2 regions of the Bradyrhizobium sp. SZCCHNGR1005 genome follow, and region 1 is predicted to be linked to the other one. Evidence: predicted binding sites of a transcription regulator. Region 1 holds the regulator's gene; the other holds the start of a gene.
The links. The regulator LexA, encoded in region 1, represses DNA repair genes until DNA is damaged. The targets are predictions, from matches to a motif close to TGTTCNNNNTGTGTTCNG.
Positions count from the first base shown of each region.

Region 2: uvrA (excinuclease ABC subunit UvrA) is a predicted target of LexA. The motif match lies at 2,174-2,191, and genes of this name have one in related genera.

Region 1 covers NZ_JAUEZC010000009.1:190,464-198,180, forward strand. The annotation lists gene glp (gephyrin-like molybdotransferase Glp) at 1-304, shown strand, start outside; gene lexA (transcriptional repressor LexA) at 584-1,282, shown strand; gene QXZ85_RS29400 (hypothetical protein) at 1,543-1,983, shown strand; gene QXZ85_RS29405 (hypothetical protein) at 2,069-2,305, shown strand; gene QXZ85_RS29410 (ComEC/Rec2 family competence protein) at 2,302-4,593, opposite strand; gene QXZ85_RS29415 (hypothetical protein) at 4,735-4,941, shown strand; gene QXZ85_RS29420 (glutamine--tRNA ligase/YqeY domain fusion protein) at 5,079-6,758, opposite strand; gene gltX (glutamate--tRNA ligase) at 6,898-7,717, shown strand, end outside.
Region 2 covers NZ_JAUEZC010000004.1:241,965-249,681, forward strand. The annotation lists gene uvrA (excinuclease ABC subunit UvrA) at 1-2,052, opposite strand, end outside; gene QXZ85_RS18890 (porin family protein) at 2,355-3,038, opposite strand; gene QXZ85_RS18895 (outer membrane protein) at 3,311-4,075, opposite strand; gene QXZ85_RS18900 (outer membrane protein) at 4,347-5,084, opposite strand; gene QXZ85_RS18905 (outer membrane protein) at 5,295-6,050, opposite strand; gene QXZ85_RS18910 (outer membrane protein) at 6,402-7,181, opposite strand; gene QXZ85_RS18915 (single-stranded DNA-binding protein) at 7,653-7,717, shown strand, end outside.

The sequences.
Region 1 (7,717 bases):
TGTCTGCAGCCTGTTGTTTCTGGTGCCGCTGATTCGGAAGCTCGTGGGCTTGGCTCAAATCCACCCTGCCCGCGAGACTGCGCTGCTCGGCCGCGACCTCGCCGCCAACGACGTCCGCGAGGACTATCTGCGCGCGCGGCTCGAGGTGCGCGCCGACGGCGCGCTGGTCGCAACGCCGGTGACGCATCAGGATTCCTCGCTGCTCGGCAACCTCGCGCTATCGCAGGCCCTGGTGATCCGCCCGGCTTTTGCGCCCGCGGCAAGTGCCGGCTCCGTCTGCGAGATTCTGAGGCTGCCAGACTAAACAGGGTGCAGCTGCCAAATATACCGCCAGGGATCTCGCAGCTATTTTGCGGGCATCGAGCAGGCATCTTGCGCACCACCTTCATTGCAAATTAATGATTGCAGAACACATATCGAACAGATAGTGTCCGTTCATGATTTGTTTCGAAGATGTTGCGGGCGCCGCGAACTGAGGACGTTTCGAACGAGAACGCTTCAAACGAGAACGTCTTGAACGAGAGCGTCTTGAACAAGAACGTCTCGGGCGAGAACGACACATCAACCTGGGGATCTGGTCGAGATGCTGACGCGCAAACAGTACGAACTTCTGCGGTTCATCAACGAACGTCTGAGGGAAGCTGGCGTGCCGCCCTCCTTCGATGAGATGAAGGACGCACTCGATCTGCGCTCGAAGTCGGGCATCCATCGTCTGATCACCGCGCTGGAAGAGCGCGGCTTCATCCGCCGCCTGCCCAATCGCGCGCGCGCCATCGAGGTGATCAAGCTGCCCGAACTGTCCCAGGCGGCGAACAACCGGCGTGGCTTCACGCCGTCTGTCATCGAAGGTAATCTCGGCAAGGTGCGCACCAGCACGCCGGCGATCGACGAGGGCGATCGTCCCGTCGCCGTCCCGGTGATGGGCCGCATCGCTGCGGGCACGCCGATCGAGGCGCTGCAGACGCGCAGCCACACCATCAGCGTCCCGGCCGACATGCTCGGCTCCGGCGAGCATTATGCGCTGGAAGTCCGCGGCGACTCGATGGTCGATGCCGGCATCCTCGATGGCGACATGGCGCTGATCCAGCGCAACGACTCCGCCGACACCGGCGACATCGTCGTCGCGCTGATCGACGATGAGGAAGCCACCTTGAAACGTTTCCGCCGGCGCGGCGCCTCGATCGCACTGGAGCCGGCCAACACCGCTTATGAAGTCCGCATCCTGCCGCCCAACCGCGTCAAGATCCAGGGCAAGCTGATCGGGCTGTACCGCAAGTACTGATCGTCACGCGCGCGAACTGGATCGCGCGCAATTTGATCTGACGCGTTGGAGGTCTCTTCCGACGGCGCTGATGATGATTGCACTTCGATCGCGATGCAACACGCTCAAACGCTTGTGATCGCGAAGCGCCGTACGGGGTGCAGATCAGCGCAGAATTGCCGTCAAGCACGCGCTAACATCGTTCCTGATGTCCACTCTGATAGAGGCCTGCGCCTGTCCGGGGGGAGCGTGGGTTGCTATCTCGAACGAGGAGCGATCCGATGTGTGACTATAGCCTGCATGCTGTTGCGTCCCGCCCGGCGAAAGTCGGGGAAACGCTGATCTCGACGACGTTCCGCGGAACCTCGACCCGCGGCTTCGCCTCCGAGAGCGAGCCGAATGTCGCCGTGTGTATGCTGCCCGGGACGGAATTGGCGTTTGCCGACGACGTTCGCTACGACAGCCGCTGGATCTGGACCCGCACGATCCGCGACCGCGTGGCCAAGTTCAACACGATCGAGAAGCATGTGCCCGATCGCCACCATGATGCGATCGAGTTCGCAGATGGTCGGCATGTGCTGGTGACCCAGCTCTGCGAGGGACAACGCGTCACCGTGCTGCAATTGCCCGCGACCAAGCAGCCGGCCGAGCGCAGGCCGCTGGGCACCGAGGCTTCGAGCAGCAGCGAAACGACGCCGGTGCGGCGGATCTCGATCACCTGAACTGAGAAGCGCAACGGATGCGAAGACAAATGGGAACATTCGGCCCTCGGCGGAAGTTATGGTTCGCCGGGGGGGAGAATGGCCCGTGGTCAACAAGATCAATTGGCAAAAGGCCGGGCGCATCACTGAGCCCGGTCGTTACATATTCACGTTCGGATGGCTGACCGTGACGGCCGACGATATCGCGGTCTGGCAGCAACATCCCGATGCGCTGTTCACCCTGGTGGAGCTTCCACCGCCATCGCGAAGCCCGTCGGATGGCGACGAGGACGACGACGCATCCGAATATCATCTCGGCACGTTCGAACTGCCGGATTGCTAATCCACCGCCCCCTGCTCCGCCTCCGGCGGCGTCGCGTCCTGGGATCTTGGCGCCGGCGAGCGCGGCGCCAGCGTTGCCTGGAAATCGCCCGCATCGGGAGCAGCCGGCCACCACGGCCGCTGCGTGCCGTTGGGCCGGACGGCCTCGACCGCAAAGCCGTCGCCGCGCCGCGTGAGGGCCAGTCCACCCTGATGCTGCAGCCGGTCGCGATCTACCACTAAGGCCGTGCAATCGGGCGGCGCTTGCCTGACTGTCACGACCAGTGCGGCCCGCGCGCAATCGTCCTCCAGGGCCTCGGCGCGCAGCGCGAGCGAGACGAAGCGGCCATCGGCAAGCGGCACCACGCAGCCGGCGTCATCGCAGGACACGCCGTCGCCGAGCGAGCTATCGGCCGGCGTTCGCGCATCGGCATCGGCGGCGAGCCATTCCTGAGCAAGGAAGGCGTCCTTACCCGTCCGGATGAGATGCAGCCGGCCCTCGCGGCCGCGCACCGCGACGTTGCGGCCATCGGCGGAGATCAGCATGTCCGGCTGCGGCGTCATCAGCGCCCAGAGAATCGAAGCCGCAAGCAGACCCGCGCCGCTCCAACGCAGCGGCGTGCGCAGCAGACCCATCAGGATGAGGCCAAGACTTGCGGCGATCACGGGACCGATGCCGAACGCATGGATGCGACCGACCGCGCCGGGCAGGTTTGCCACCCAGCGCGTCACCGCGATCATCCAGTCGATGCCCCATCCCATCAGCGACCAGAACGGACCGTCGAGCCCGAGCGGCGCCGCGAGCAGTCCCAGCAATCCGGCCGGCATGACCAGAGCGGAGACCACCGGCATCGCCGCGAGATTGGCGAGCACGCCGTAGGGTGTCACGCGATGAAAATGAAACGCGGCATAAGGCGTGGTCGCGAGCCCCGCGATCAGCGAGGCCAGCAGCAGCATGGCCAGTTCGCGGCCGCCCCATAGTGCGATGCGCGCTGTCGTCGAACTGTCGGGCGTCGCGAACAGATGCGGCAGCCCGAGTTGTACCAACGCCACCAGGCCTAAGGTCGCGGCGAACGACATCTGGAAACTGGGGTGCACCAGCGCCTCCGGCGCGATCGCTAGCACGATCATCGCGGCGACAGCGAGCGTGCGGAAGGTGATGGCGCGGCGATCGACCAGCACGGCGATCAGCACGACGGCGGTCATGTAGAAGGACCTTTGGGTCGCGACTTCCGCGCCCGACAGCAACAGATAGAAGGCCGCGGCGACAAGCGCGGCGGCAGCCGCCCACTTCTTGATGGGGTGGCTGACATGAAGCCCCGGGATCAGCGCCAGCAGCGCGCGCACGGCAAAGAACACCACGCCGGCAACGACGGCCATGTGATAGCCGGAGATCGACAGCACATGGCCGAGCCCGGAGATGAACATGGCGTCGTTGACCGGCGTCGTAATGGCGTCGCGGCGGCCGGTCAGTAGCGCGGTTGCGATCGCGCGCTCGTCGCCGTCGAGCCGGGCGCGGATGCGCGCATCGATGGTGTCGCGCAGGCCCTGCATGAAGGCGGCATAATGCAGGCCGAAGCCGCCATCCTGCGGCGGGGCAACCGTCTTGATCGCGCCCATCACGAAGCCGGAGGCACCGATGCTCTGGAAAAACATGTCGCGCGAAAAGTCGTAAGAGCCAGGCCGAAGCGGCGCGAGCGGTGGCAACAGGCGCGCTTTGAGCTGCACGAAGCTGCCGACGTCGGGCGCCATGCCCTTCCGTACGGATAGCCGCACCCGCGCCAGCGTGATCTCACCACGCGCGGTTTCCATCTCGGTCACGCGCAGCACGAAGCGATCGGTGCGCTCGCGGATGTCGCGGGTCTCGACGAAGCCGGACAGCGTGACCGAAAACAGCGGTCGGGCCAGTACGGTGTGCGCGAGCCGCGCCGTCCGGGCTGTTGCGACGGCAAAACCCGCGGCGACCGCAGCGATCATCACCGCAGCCGGAAACAGCCGGTGACGCCGCAAGACAAACGCTCCGGCAGAGATCATCAGCGCGAGCACTGCAGCAACCCACAGCACCGGCTCGTGATCGGCAGCGAAGTACAGCGCGATCCCGGCGCCAAAGGCGACCGGCACCCACGGCAGGAGCCGCCCTGCCGCGGCCTCGGCGTGCGCCCAGGCCTTCAGTCTGGCGAGCAGCGACGACCATGTCGGGGTATCGGCAAGATAGCCGCCGGCCTGCGCCGCCCGTCGCGGCGGCCAGACATCCGCAATGCTGCCGGCAAAGCCGCGCCCCCGGCTTGGCGGCCGGTCCGGCTCCGCCATCGCACTCGCACTCCCTGAACGGGCGAAAGGCTACTGGAAGCTGCAAGTCGACGGCTAGCAGAACGGAACGAGAATCTCCGAATGGCACCACCACCTCAAGAAAGGGTGGAACTTTCTCCTCGCTCGGGAGTTGCTGGCGTCATGATCGACCAAGCCAATCCGTTCGCCGATCTCGGGCTCGAGCAGGCGATCCATCTGCGCTGGGCCCTGCGCGACATCAGGGCGCGGCGCCTGTCGCTGTCACCGGTCAATGACGACGATCTGCGGCTCTTGACCGAACGCGGCCTCGTCGAGGTCGAAGATGGCGTCCCCGTGCTCACCCAAGCCGGGCAGGATACGCTCGAATGAGCGCGAGCGTCTGATTCCGGCCGCTGCGCGCAACCGGCCACGCGATCTTGGGCCACGCGATCTTGGGCCGAGCCATTCGTCACATGCAACCGCCGCGAAATGACGGCGGCGATCAGTGTCGGCGATAAGTCTCGTCTTCAGCCCTTCGCGACTTCCTTGGCAAAGGTGTCGCGCAAGCCGATCGTGCGATTGAACACGAGCTTGTCCGGCGTCGAGTCGGGATCGCGCACGAAATAACCCTGCCGCTCGAACTGCATCACCGCGTCCGAATTGGTCTCCGCGATCGCCGGCTCGATCCGCGCATCCTTGAGGATCTCGAGCGAGTTCGGGTTGAGGTCGGCGGCGAAGTTCGCCGCGTCGGGCGCGGGATTAGCGAACAGCTGATTGTAGATGCGGATCTCAGCGGTGCGCGACTGCGCCGCCGGCAGCCAGTGCATGGTCGCCTTCACCTTGCGGCCATCGGGGGCGTTGCCGCCACGCGTTGCAGGATCGTAGGTGCAACGGAGTTCGACGATCTCGCCGGCGGCGTTCTTGATCACCTCGCGGCACTTGATGAAATAGGCGTAGCGCAGCCGCACTTCCGTGCCGGGCGAGAGGCGGAAGAACTTCTTCGGCGGGTTCTCCATGAAATCGTCCTGCTCGATATAGAGCTCGCGGCCGAAGGCGATCTTGCGCGTGCCGGCGGAGGGATCATCGGGGTGATTGATCGCCTCGATCTCCTCCACCTGGCCTTCCGGATAGTTCTCGATCACCACCTTCAACGGCCGCAGCACGGCCATGCGACGCAGCGCCGTGCGGTTGAGCTCCTCACGGATGCAGAATTCCAGCATGCCGACATCGACGATGCTGTTCGACTTGGCGACCCCAATACGCTTGACGAATTCGCGCACCGCGGCCGGCGGCACGCCGCGACGTTTCAGCCCCGCGATCGTCGGCATGCGCGGATCGTTCCAGCCGGCGACATGCCCCTCCTGCACCAGCCGCGTCAGCACGCGCTTCGACAGCAGCGTATAGGTCAGGTTGAGGCGCGCGAACTCGTACTGGTGCGGATGCGAGGGCACCGGCAGCTTGTCCAGGAACCAATCGTAGAGCGGCCGGTGGTCCTCGAATTCCAGCGTGCAGATCGAATGGCTGATGCCCTCGATCGCGTCGGACTGGCCATGGGCGTAATCATAGCTCGGATAGATCGACCATTTGTCGCCGGTGCGCGGGTGGTGCGCGTGCAGGATGCGATAGAGCACGGGATCGCGCAGATTGATGTTGCCGGCGGCCATGTCGATCTTGGCGCGCAGCACGCGCGCGCCATTGGGGAATTCCCCCGCCTTCATGCGCCGGAACAGGTCCAGATTCTCCTCGACCGTGCGGTCGCGGAACGGGCTGTTCTTGCCGGCCTCGGTCAAGGTGCCGCGGGACAGCCGAATTTCCTCCTGCGACTGATCGTCGACATAGGCGAGGCCGGCCTCGATCAGCCCTTCCGCCCAGCCATAGAGCCGCTCGAAATAGTCGGAGGCATAGAACAGGTTCTGGCCCCAGTCGTAGCCGAGCCAGTGCACGTCGGCCTGGATGGAATCGATAAATTCCTGCTCCTCCTTGGCCGGGTTGGTGTCGTCGAAACGGAGATGGCAGCGGCCACCGAACTCCTGGGCGATGCCGAAGTTGAGAGCAATCGACTTGGCATGGCCGATATGCAGATAGCCGTTCGGCTCCGGCGGGAACCGGGTCACGACCGTCTTGTGCTTGCCGCTGTCGAGATCGGCCTGGACGATGTCGCGGATGAAGTCGCGCCCTGTCTCAGCCGTCGTGTCTGTCGTCGTCATCAAACCCTGTCCTGCTTCGGATGTCGCGAGACTATGTGCCAAATCCGCAATCCCCAAGGAAGGCTTTAGTTATGCGCGGGTCCTGCTATACACCCCCCGCCTCTACGCCACCGCCCGGAAACTGCTGTCGCTGCCGCCCATGACCCAACCCATCGTCACGCGCTTTGCCCCCTCCCCGACCGGTTTTCTCCACATCGGAGGCGCCCGGACGGCCCTGTTCAACTGGCTGTATGCGCGCGGTCGCGGCGGCAAGATGCTGCTTCGAATCGAGGACACCGACCGCGAGCGTTCGACCAAGGAGGCGATCGACGCCATCCTGGACGGGTTAACCTGGCTCGGGCTCGATTGGGACGGCGAGGTCATCTACCAATATAGTCGCGCCGCGCGGCATCGCGAGGTCGCCGAGCAGCTGCTCGCCAGCGGCATGGCTTACCGCTGCTATGCCACCCCCGAGGAGCTCGCCGCCATGCGCGAGAAGGCCCGCGCGGAAGGCCGCACGCGCCTCTATGACGGCATGTGGCGCGATCGTGATCCGAAGGATGCGCCGGCAGGCCTCAAGCCGACGATCCGGCTGCGCGCGCCCCTGACCGGCGAGACCGAGATCGAAGACCAGGTACAGGGCCGCGTGGTCTGGCAGAACGAGAATCTCGACGATCTCGTGCTGCTCCGGGGCGACGGCAATCCGACCTATATGCTGGCGGTTGTCGTCGACGACCATGACATGGGCGTCACCCACATCATTCGCGGCGACGATCATCTGATCAATGCTGCGCGCCAGAAGCAGATCTACGATGCGCTGGGATGGGACGTGCCGTCGATGTCGCACATCCCGCTGATCCACGGGCCGGATGGCTCAAAGCTCTCCAAGCGCCACGGCGCACTCGGCGTGGACGCCTACCGCGCCATGGGATATCTGCCGGCAGCGCTGCGCAATTACCTGGTGCGGCTCGGCTGGAGCC
Region 2 (7,717 bases), on a different contig from region 1:
GGTCGACTTGCCGCCGCCGGAGACGCCGGTGATGCAGGTGAACAGCCCGAGCGGAATCTCGGCCGAGACGTTCTTGAGGTTATTGCCGCGCGCGTTCACCACCTTGATGGTGCGGCGATGGTTCGGCGGGCGCCGCTCCGGCACCGCGACCTCGAGCTCGCCGGTGAGATATTTGCCGGTCAGCGATTTCGGGTTGCGCATGATCTCGGCGGGCGTGCCCTGGGCGATGATGTGGCCGCCATGCATGCCGGCGCCGGGCCCGATGTCGAGCACGTAATCGGCAAGGCGAATGGCGTCCTCGTCATGCTCGACCACGATCACGGTGTTGCCGAGGTCGCGCAGGCGCTTCAAGGTGTCGAGCAAGCGGGCATTGTCGCGCTGGTGCAGGCCGATCGAGGGCTCGTCGAGCACGTAGAGCACCCCGGTCAGGCCCGAGCCGATCTGCGAGGCCAGGCGGATGCGCTGGCTCTCGCCGCCGGAGAGGGTGCCGGAGGAGCGCGACAGCGTCAGATAATTGAGGCCGACGTCGAGCAGGAAGGTCAGACGCTCGCGGATCTCCTTCAGGATGCGTGCGGCGATCTCGCTTTGCTGCGCATTCAGGCTCTCCGGAACGTCGGCGAACCATTCGCCGGCAGCCTTGACGCTGAGATTGCTGATCTCGCCGATGTGCTTGCCGGCGACCTTGACGCACAGCGCCTCGGGCTTGAGCCGGTAGCCGTTGCAGGCGGCGCAGGGCACGTCGTTGAAATATTTGCCGAGCTCTTCGCGCGCCCATTCGCTCTCGGTCTCGCGGAAGCGGCGCTCGATATTGGTGATGACGCCCTCGAACGGCTTCTTGGTGTCGTAGGAGCGGACGCCGTCCTCATAGGTGAACTTGATCTCGTCGTCGCCGGAGCCGTGGAGCAGGGCGTTCTGCACCTTCTTCGGCAGGTCCTTCCACTTGGTGTCGAGCGTGAACTTGTAGAATTTGCCGAGCGCGGTCAGCGTCTGCAGGTAATAGGGCGACGACGACTTGGCCCAGGGCGCGATGGCGCCCTTGCGCAAGGTGATATCCTTGTCGGGGATGACGAGATCGGCATCGACATGCTGCTCGACGCCGAGGCCGCCGCATTCCGGGCAGGCGCCATAGGGATTGTTGAAGGAGAACAGCCGCGGCTCGATCTCGGGAATGGTGAAGCCGGAGACGGGGCAGGCGAACTTCTCCGAGAACAGGATGCGCTCGGGCCCGCTCTTGTCGTGGATTTTGGCGGTCTTCTTCTTCTCCTCGGCCGGCGCCGAGGCGGGGGCATCCGCGAACTCGATCACCGCCAGCCCTTCGGCCAGCTTCAGCGCGGTCTCGAAGCTCTCGGCGAGCCGCTGGCCGATGTCGGAGCGCACGACGATGCGGTCGACCACGACGTCGATGTCGTGCGGAAACTTCTTGTCGAGCGTGGGCGCCTCGGCCAGCTCATGGAAGGCGCCGTCGATCTTGACGCGCTGAAAGCCCTTCTTGAGATATTCGGCGAGCTCCTTCTTGTACTCGCCCTTGCGTCCGCGCACGACCGGCGCCAGCAGATAGAGCCGGGTGCCCTCGGGCAGCGCCAGCACGCGGTCGACCATCTGCGACACGGTCTGGCTCTCGATCGGCAGCCCCGTGGCGGGCGAGTAGGGCACGCCGACGCGCGCCCACAACAGTCGCATGTAGTCGTAGATCTCGGTGACGGTGCCGACGGTGGAGCGCGGGTTCTTCGAGGTCGTTTTCTGCTCGATCGAGATCGCCGGCGACAGGCCGTCGATCTGGTCGACGTCCGGCTTCTGCATCATCTCCAGGAACTGGCGCGCATAGGCCGAGAGCGATTCGACGTAACGGCGCTGGCCCTCGGCATAGATGGTGTCGAAGGCGAGCGAGGATTTGCCCGAGCCGGACAGGCCGGTGAACACGACCAGCTTGTCGCGCGGGATCTCGACGTCGATGTTCTTCAGATTGTGCTCGCGCGCGCCACGAATGGTGATGGCGCGGAGGCTGGACGGGTTGCCTTGCTGACGCTGCTTGGCCTTGAGCACTTCATCCATTGCGATTCGTCCCACGGCGCGGCTTCCGGCGCCATCGTTGCGGCGCGCAGACCCGCACGCCTCAGGTTCAGGCGCGCTCCGCCGGGAACCGGCCATCGGACGCCAAAGGAGAAGGTAGACCTGGAACGTAGGAAGAACGGCGGTGGATTTCCAGTGCCGTCCGCGAATCATCAACAATGCGCTGGCGGAATGGCAGGGCCTGTCAGCAGGGCTGAACCGTGGTCACCAGAAATCACGCAAAGAAAAAGCCTCCGCTCGCGGGAGCGGAGGCTTCGACCGTGGCCCGTAAAGGCCAGCGATTCTTAGAAGTGGTAGTTGATGCCGACCTGACCGGAGTGGAAGTTGGTCGTGCCGGTTCCACCGTTCAGGCCCGGGAGGGTCGCGAACGTGTAGTTCTCGTTGCCAAAGCTCCGGTAGAGGTACTCGGCTTTGACCGACCACTTCGGGGCGAACATGTATTCTCCGCCCGCGCCGACGGTCCAGCCGCTGTGGAAGTGGCTATCCGAGGACGAGGTGAGCGGGGTGGCGAAGCTGATCTTGCTGTCAGCCCAAGCATAACCGCCGGTGACGTACAGCAGTGCAGGTCCCCAAGCGTAGCCAAGGCGGCCACGCACGGTGCCCCAATCCTGGATCTTTGCGTTGCCGGTGAGCGGCGTGAAGCCCAGACCGGGGACGAGAGCCAGACCCGAGGTCGAGTTGTTGATATCAGCCCAGAGCGCGTCGGCCTCGAGGCCGAACACCACGGGGCCCTGCTGCCAGTTATAGCCGATCGTGCCGCCGGCGGAGCCGCCCTTGCGGTTGAAAGAGTTCGAGCCGTTGTCTTCGCCGGCATAGCCGCCCACGGCACCGATGTAGAAGCCGGCCCAGGTCGGCAGCGGCGCCATCACCGGCGCCTTGGTGTAGGTGCGCGCGGCCAGATCGGCGGCGACGGCAGGGGCCATTCCCAGCGCGGCAAAGGCCACAGTCGTCAGCAGAATTTTCTTCATAATTTTCAGTCCCATTCTTCCTCGTCGCTCCCGCCATAGGTGTGACAGGAACGTACCCGTTCAGATTGACGGAACCGCTATAACCGAGGTCTGCTCGAAAAACCGTCACTTCCGGGCCACAGTCGTGTCCAAAGCACGCCATTGGGAGCAAAAACCGGAAAGGCTTTGCAGCTCAGCCACATCTTCTGCAGGGGGCCGAAACGGCCGCCGCCCGGCCGACGAAAAAGGCCGGCGTGCCGCCGGCCTCTGAATTCGACCTGCTGCGCGATCGATCAGTATCGGGTCAGCGCCGGGCCGCCGAAGCGGTAGTTGACGCGCACGGTCGCCATGTCCACGTCCTGCTTGATCGTGTCGGTGCGGGCATTGGCGACGGCGGTGGCCGGGAAGCTGACGTTGCGGCTACCCATGAACAGGTGATCGTACTCGAGCGCCACCGACCAGTTCGGGGCGAAGCCATACTCAAGGCCGGTGCCGACGGTGCCGCCCCAGCGTGTTTCGCTCGCCGAATCGATCTCCGCACCGGTCAAGGTGGCCAGCCCGCGATACTTGTTGTGGGTGACGGCAGCGCCGCCCTTCACGTACCAGAGCACATTGCCCCAGGCGTAGCCGACCTGGCCGGTGAACAGGCCGATCGCATCGGTCTTGGTCTGGTTGGTGACGCCCGCGGCCAGCGCTGCCGTACTGACATTCGAGGACTTCAGGTCCGTCCAGTCGCCCTGTGCTTCGAGGCCGAACACCCAGCTCGCGGCCTGCCAGCGATAGCCGATCTGTCCGCCGACCACGCCGCTGGTGGCGTTGTGGCAGCCCTCAGGTTGTGTGACCGCCAGCGGCACGCCGGCAACGTTGTTCAGCGTCCAGCAATTATGGCTCCAATCGGCGCCACCGTTCGCGCCGATATAGAAGCCGGCCCAGGTCGGCAGCGGCGTCACGTAGGCCGGCGGAGCCTTGGTGTAAGAGCGCGCAGCCAGGTCAGCGGCGAATGCAGGCGCGATCCCGACGGCCGCGAAGCTCGCAGTCAGAAACAGCATTTTCTTCATTGTCGTCTCCAGTCCCATTGATCCTCTTCCGGACCCCACAGTCCGGTCCCACCCAAGTGGCTGGAGCAGAATTCTAACGAAGTCGCCTTTCAAAGCTGTCACCGCCGTGCTGCATCGAGCGGAAGCTACTGATCGTGCTTAAGGATTGGTAAGCGTTTCGCGCACCGGCGAAACGCTACGGCGCACCGGGGTCGAACTACGGCAAACAAGTTTGTTGTTCGTCAGCTCGATCGCGGCCGATCCTGGCGATTGAGAGCAGGGCAGCTACTTGTCAGTGCTTCGCGACGACCGGACCGCCCCAGCGGTAGTTCACGCGCAACGTCGCGAGGTCCGCGTCCTGGCTCACCGTCTCGCCGCGCGAGGCCGCACCAGCGGGAACGCCGGAGAAATTGAGCGCGCGGTTGCCCATGAAGATGTGGTCGTATTCCGCGGCGACCGACCAGTTCGGCGCAAAGCCGACCTCGATGCCGGTGCCGACGGTGCCACCCCAACGGGTCTCGGCGGCGCGATCGAACACGGTGCCCGCAACTGTCGCCAAGCCGTTGTATTTGTCGCCGACCACGGCCGCGCCGCCCTTCACGTACCACAGCGCGTTGTTCCAGGCGTAACCGACTTGGCCGGTGAACAGGCCGACGGAGTCGATCTTGGTCTGATTGGTGGTCGCCGCCACGGCCTGGCTGGCATTGCTGCCCTTGAGATCGGCCCAGTTGCCCTGCGCTTCGAGGCCGAAGACGAAGGCGCCGTTCTGCCAGCGGTAACCGATCTGGCCACCGGCGAGAGCACCAGTGGCGTTGTGACAGCCCTCTGAGGTCCCTGTTGCCGTGTTCGTCCAGCAGGTGTGGGCAGAGCCGCCCCCGGCGTTCAGGCCGACATAGAACCCGCCCCAATCATAGATGGCGGCGAGCATGGCAGGCGCTTTGGTGTAGGTGCGCGCGGGCAGATCGGCTGCGATCGCCGGCGCCGCCCCCAGCGCCAGCAACGTTGCCGCCCCCAGCAACATTCCCCACATCGCAGTCCCCAAGTCCCGTCCGACGCCCGCACGCACACCAACACCCCCCGCCGCTGGGGTCTATAGCCGTTTTCCCTGTCAGTGGCCGTCACCGAAATGCCACAACGACTAGCCAAGTTCCACAGCTGTCGCGTCAAGCCGGTAGCAAACAAAAGGCCGGCGCGAGGCCGGCCTTCCGGAATTGGTATTTGCCGCGCAATCAGTACGCAATCAGTACTTGGCGATGACCGGTCCGTTGAAGTGCCAGATGATACCGGCCTTGACGGTGTGAACCGTATCCTTCCACTCGGAACGATTGGTCGGAACAGGCGAGTACTGGATCGTGCTTTTGCCGAAATCGATGAAATTGTATTCGAGCTTGGCCGACCAGTTCGGGGCGAACATGTATTCGCCACCGGCGCCGACGGTCCATCCCCAACGCCAGTCGTTCTGAGAGAAGGAGTTGGCCGCACCGCCATTGAGGGCTGCGTCGTAGCGATGCTGGAGGTCGCCGACAGCCGCGCCGCCGCTGATGAAGAGCAGCCACGGGCCGTTCGCCCAGCCAGCGCGGCCCTTGATGTCGCCGAAGCTGCGCAGCTTGGTGAAGTAAGTGTCGCCGAGACCTGCATTGACCACACCCGAGCGGCCGCTGATGTCGGACCAGTGGTAGTCGCCCTCGATGCCGATCAGGTAGTTCCCGAACTGCCAATTGTAACCGGCTACGCCACCGACGAAGCCGCCGGACGTGTTGTAGCTCTGGGTGCCCACGAAGATTGCCGTGTTCGGCGCGCCGAAGAAGGTCTCTTTGCTGCGACCCCAGCCGCCGCCGCCTTGGACACCGATGTAGAATCCGGCCCAAGTGGGCGGAAGCGGTGCGGCGATAGGTGGCGCCTTGGTGTAGGGCCGGGCGGCCAGGTCGGCGGCGCTGGCCGACGTCACCAGTCCAAGAGCAATCAGGCTAACAGCACCAAGCAAAAACTTTTTCATTGCATACCCTTTCAAATTTGCGCGCTTCGTTACGTGCGCTCGGAAGCGCGGGTGTTCGTGTTGGCCGCACTCGCGTTCCGATTGAATATACGACGATTCAACCCATGATGCTGTGTCCGAAAGGCAACAATGGCGCCCAATCAGCGGCGAAAGCCGGGCCATTCGCGTACCACGGCATCTTGGTCCAGGCTTCAACCGATCTTGGATGGCGCCAGTCATCGGCGGGGCGACGCGACCCCAGCAATATTCCACGCATCGCGCAGTTCCCAGCCAAGGGGGCGTCGAACCAAACCGGCAACCAACAAAAAGGCCGGCGCGAAGCCGGCCTTTCCGAGAAGAGGATTTGCGCGTTTAGTAGCGGGCAATGATCGGGCCGCCGAAGCGATAGTTCAGCCGAACCAGGCCGATATCGGCATCCTGTTTGATGCGATCGCTGGCAGAAAACGCGCCAGCCGGCGTGACCGAGTCGACGGTATGCCGGCCAAGGAAGAGGTGGTCATATTCGACGCCCACCGACCAATTCGGAGCAAAGCCGTATTCAAGGCCGACGCCGATGGTTCCACCCCAGCGGGTGTTGTCAGCGGAGTCGACGAGGGTGCCCACAACGTTGAAGGTCCTGAACCTGTCTCCGACAACCGCGACGCCGCCCTTCCCATAGACCAGAACATTGTTCCAGGCGTAGCCGACCTGGCCGGTGATCAGGCCGAATGCGTTGATCTTGGACTGATCGGTGAGGCCTGCGGCAACAAGCGCGGTGCCGCCCAGCAGATTGACGTTGCTGCCACGGAAGTTGGCCCAGTTGCCCTGGCCTTCGACGCCGAACACCCAGCTCGCCATCTGCCAGCGATAGCCGATCTGGCCGCCGGCCGTCGCACCGGTCGCGTCGTGGCAACCCTCGTCCAACGGTGTCGCCAGCGTACCGAAGCCTGCGGTGGAAACCAGATCCCAGCACTTATGGCTCGAACCGCCGCCGGCGTTGATGCCGATGTAGAAGCCGCTCCAGTCATAAAGCACCGGCGCAACCGGAGGTGGGGCTTTGGTGTATGGACGTGCAGCGAGGTCGGCGGCACTTGCAGGCGTGACCAGTCCCAGGGCGATCAAGCTCACGGCACCAAGTAAAATCTTTCTCATCAGAAGTTCTCCCGCATTGCGCGCTTTCATTTGGGTCCCCCGGAAAGCGCCAACTAACAAATCTGTCCGACCGCCGAGGCGGCTTGTCATTGCTTGTGTAGGATACGCGATTCAACTCAAAATGCTGTCGCTAAAAAGCCACACCCTGGTCGCGAAATGGGAGTTCTGATGGCATCATAAGTTAATGAAAGTGCTTAAGTATCTGGGATGCCATGGAACTTCATTCCGGTTCCCGGCGGGAATTTGGTCAAATTTCGCCTCAAACGGGAACTCTACGCATGGTTGTGGGAATAGGATTCGAACAAAGCTGGAACGTGGCGCGACGGCTTGCTATATGTGGATAATCAAGGAGAAGGCGGGTCGCCGGCGCGACAAGCGTATAGGGTCCGCCGACTGAGGAAGGACCCCAGCCGCCGCATGCCGATCGGCCGGTGGGCACCGGTCCAGGAATTCGAGCCGCGGGAGAGTGTGATGGCGGGAAGTGTGAATAAAGTGATTCTGGTGGGCAATCTCGGCAAGGATCCCGAGATTCGGCG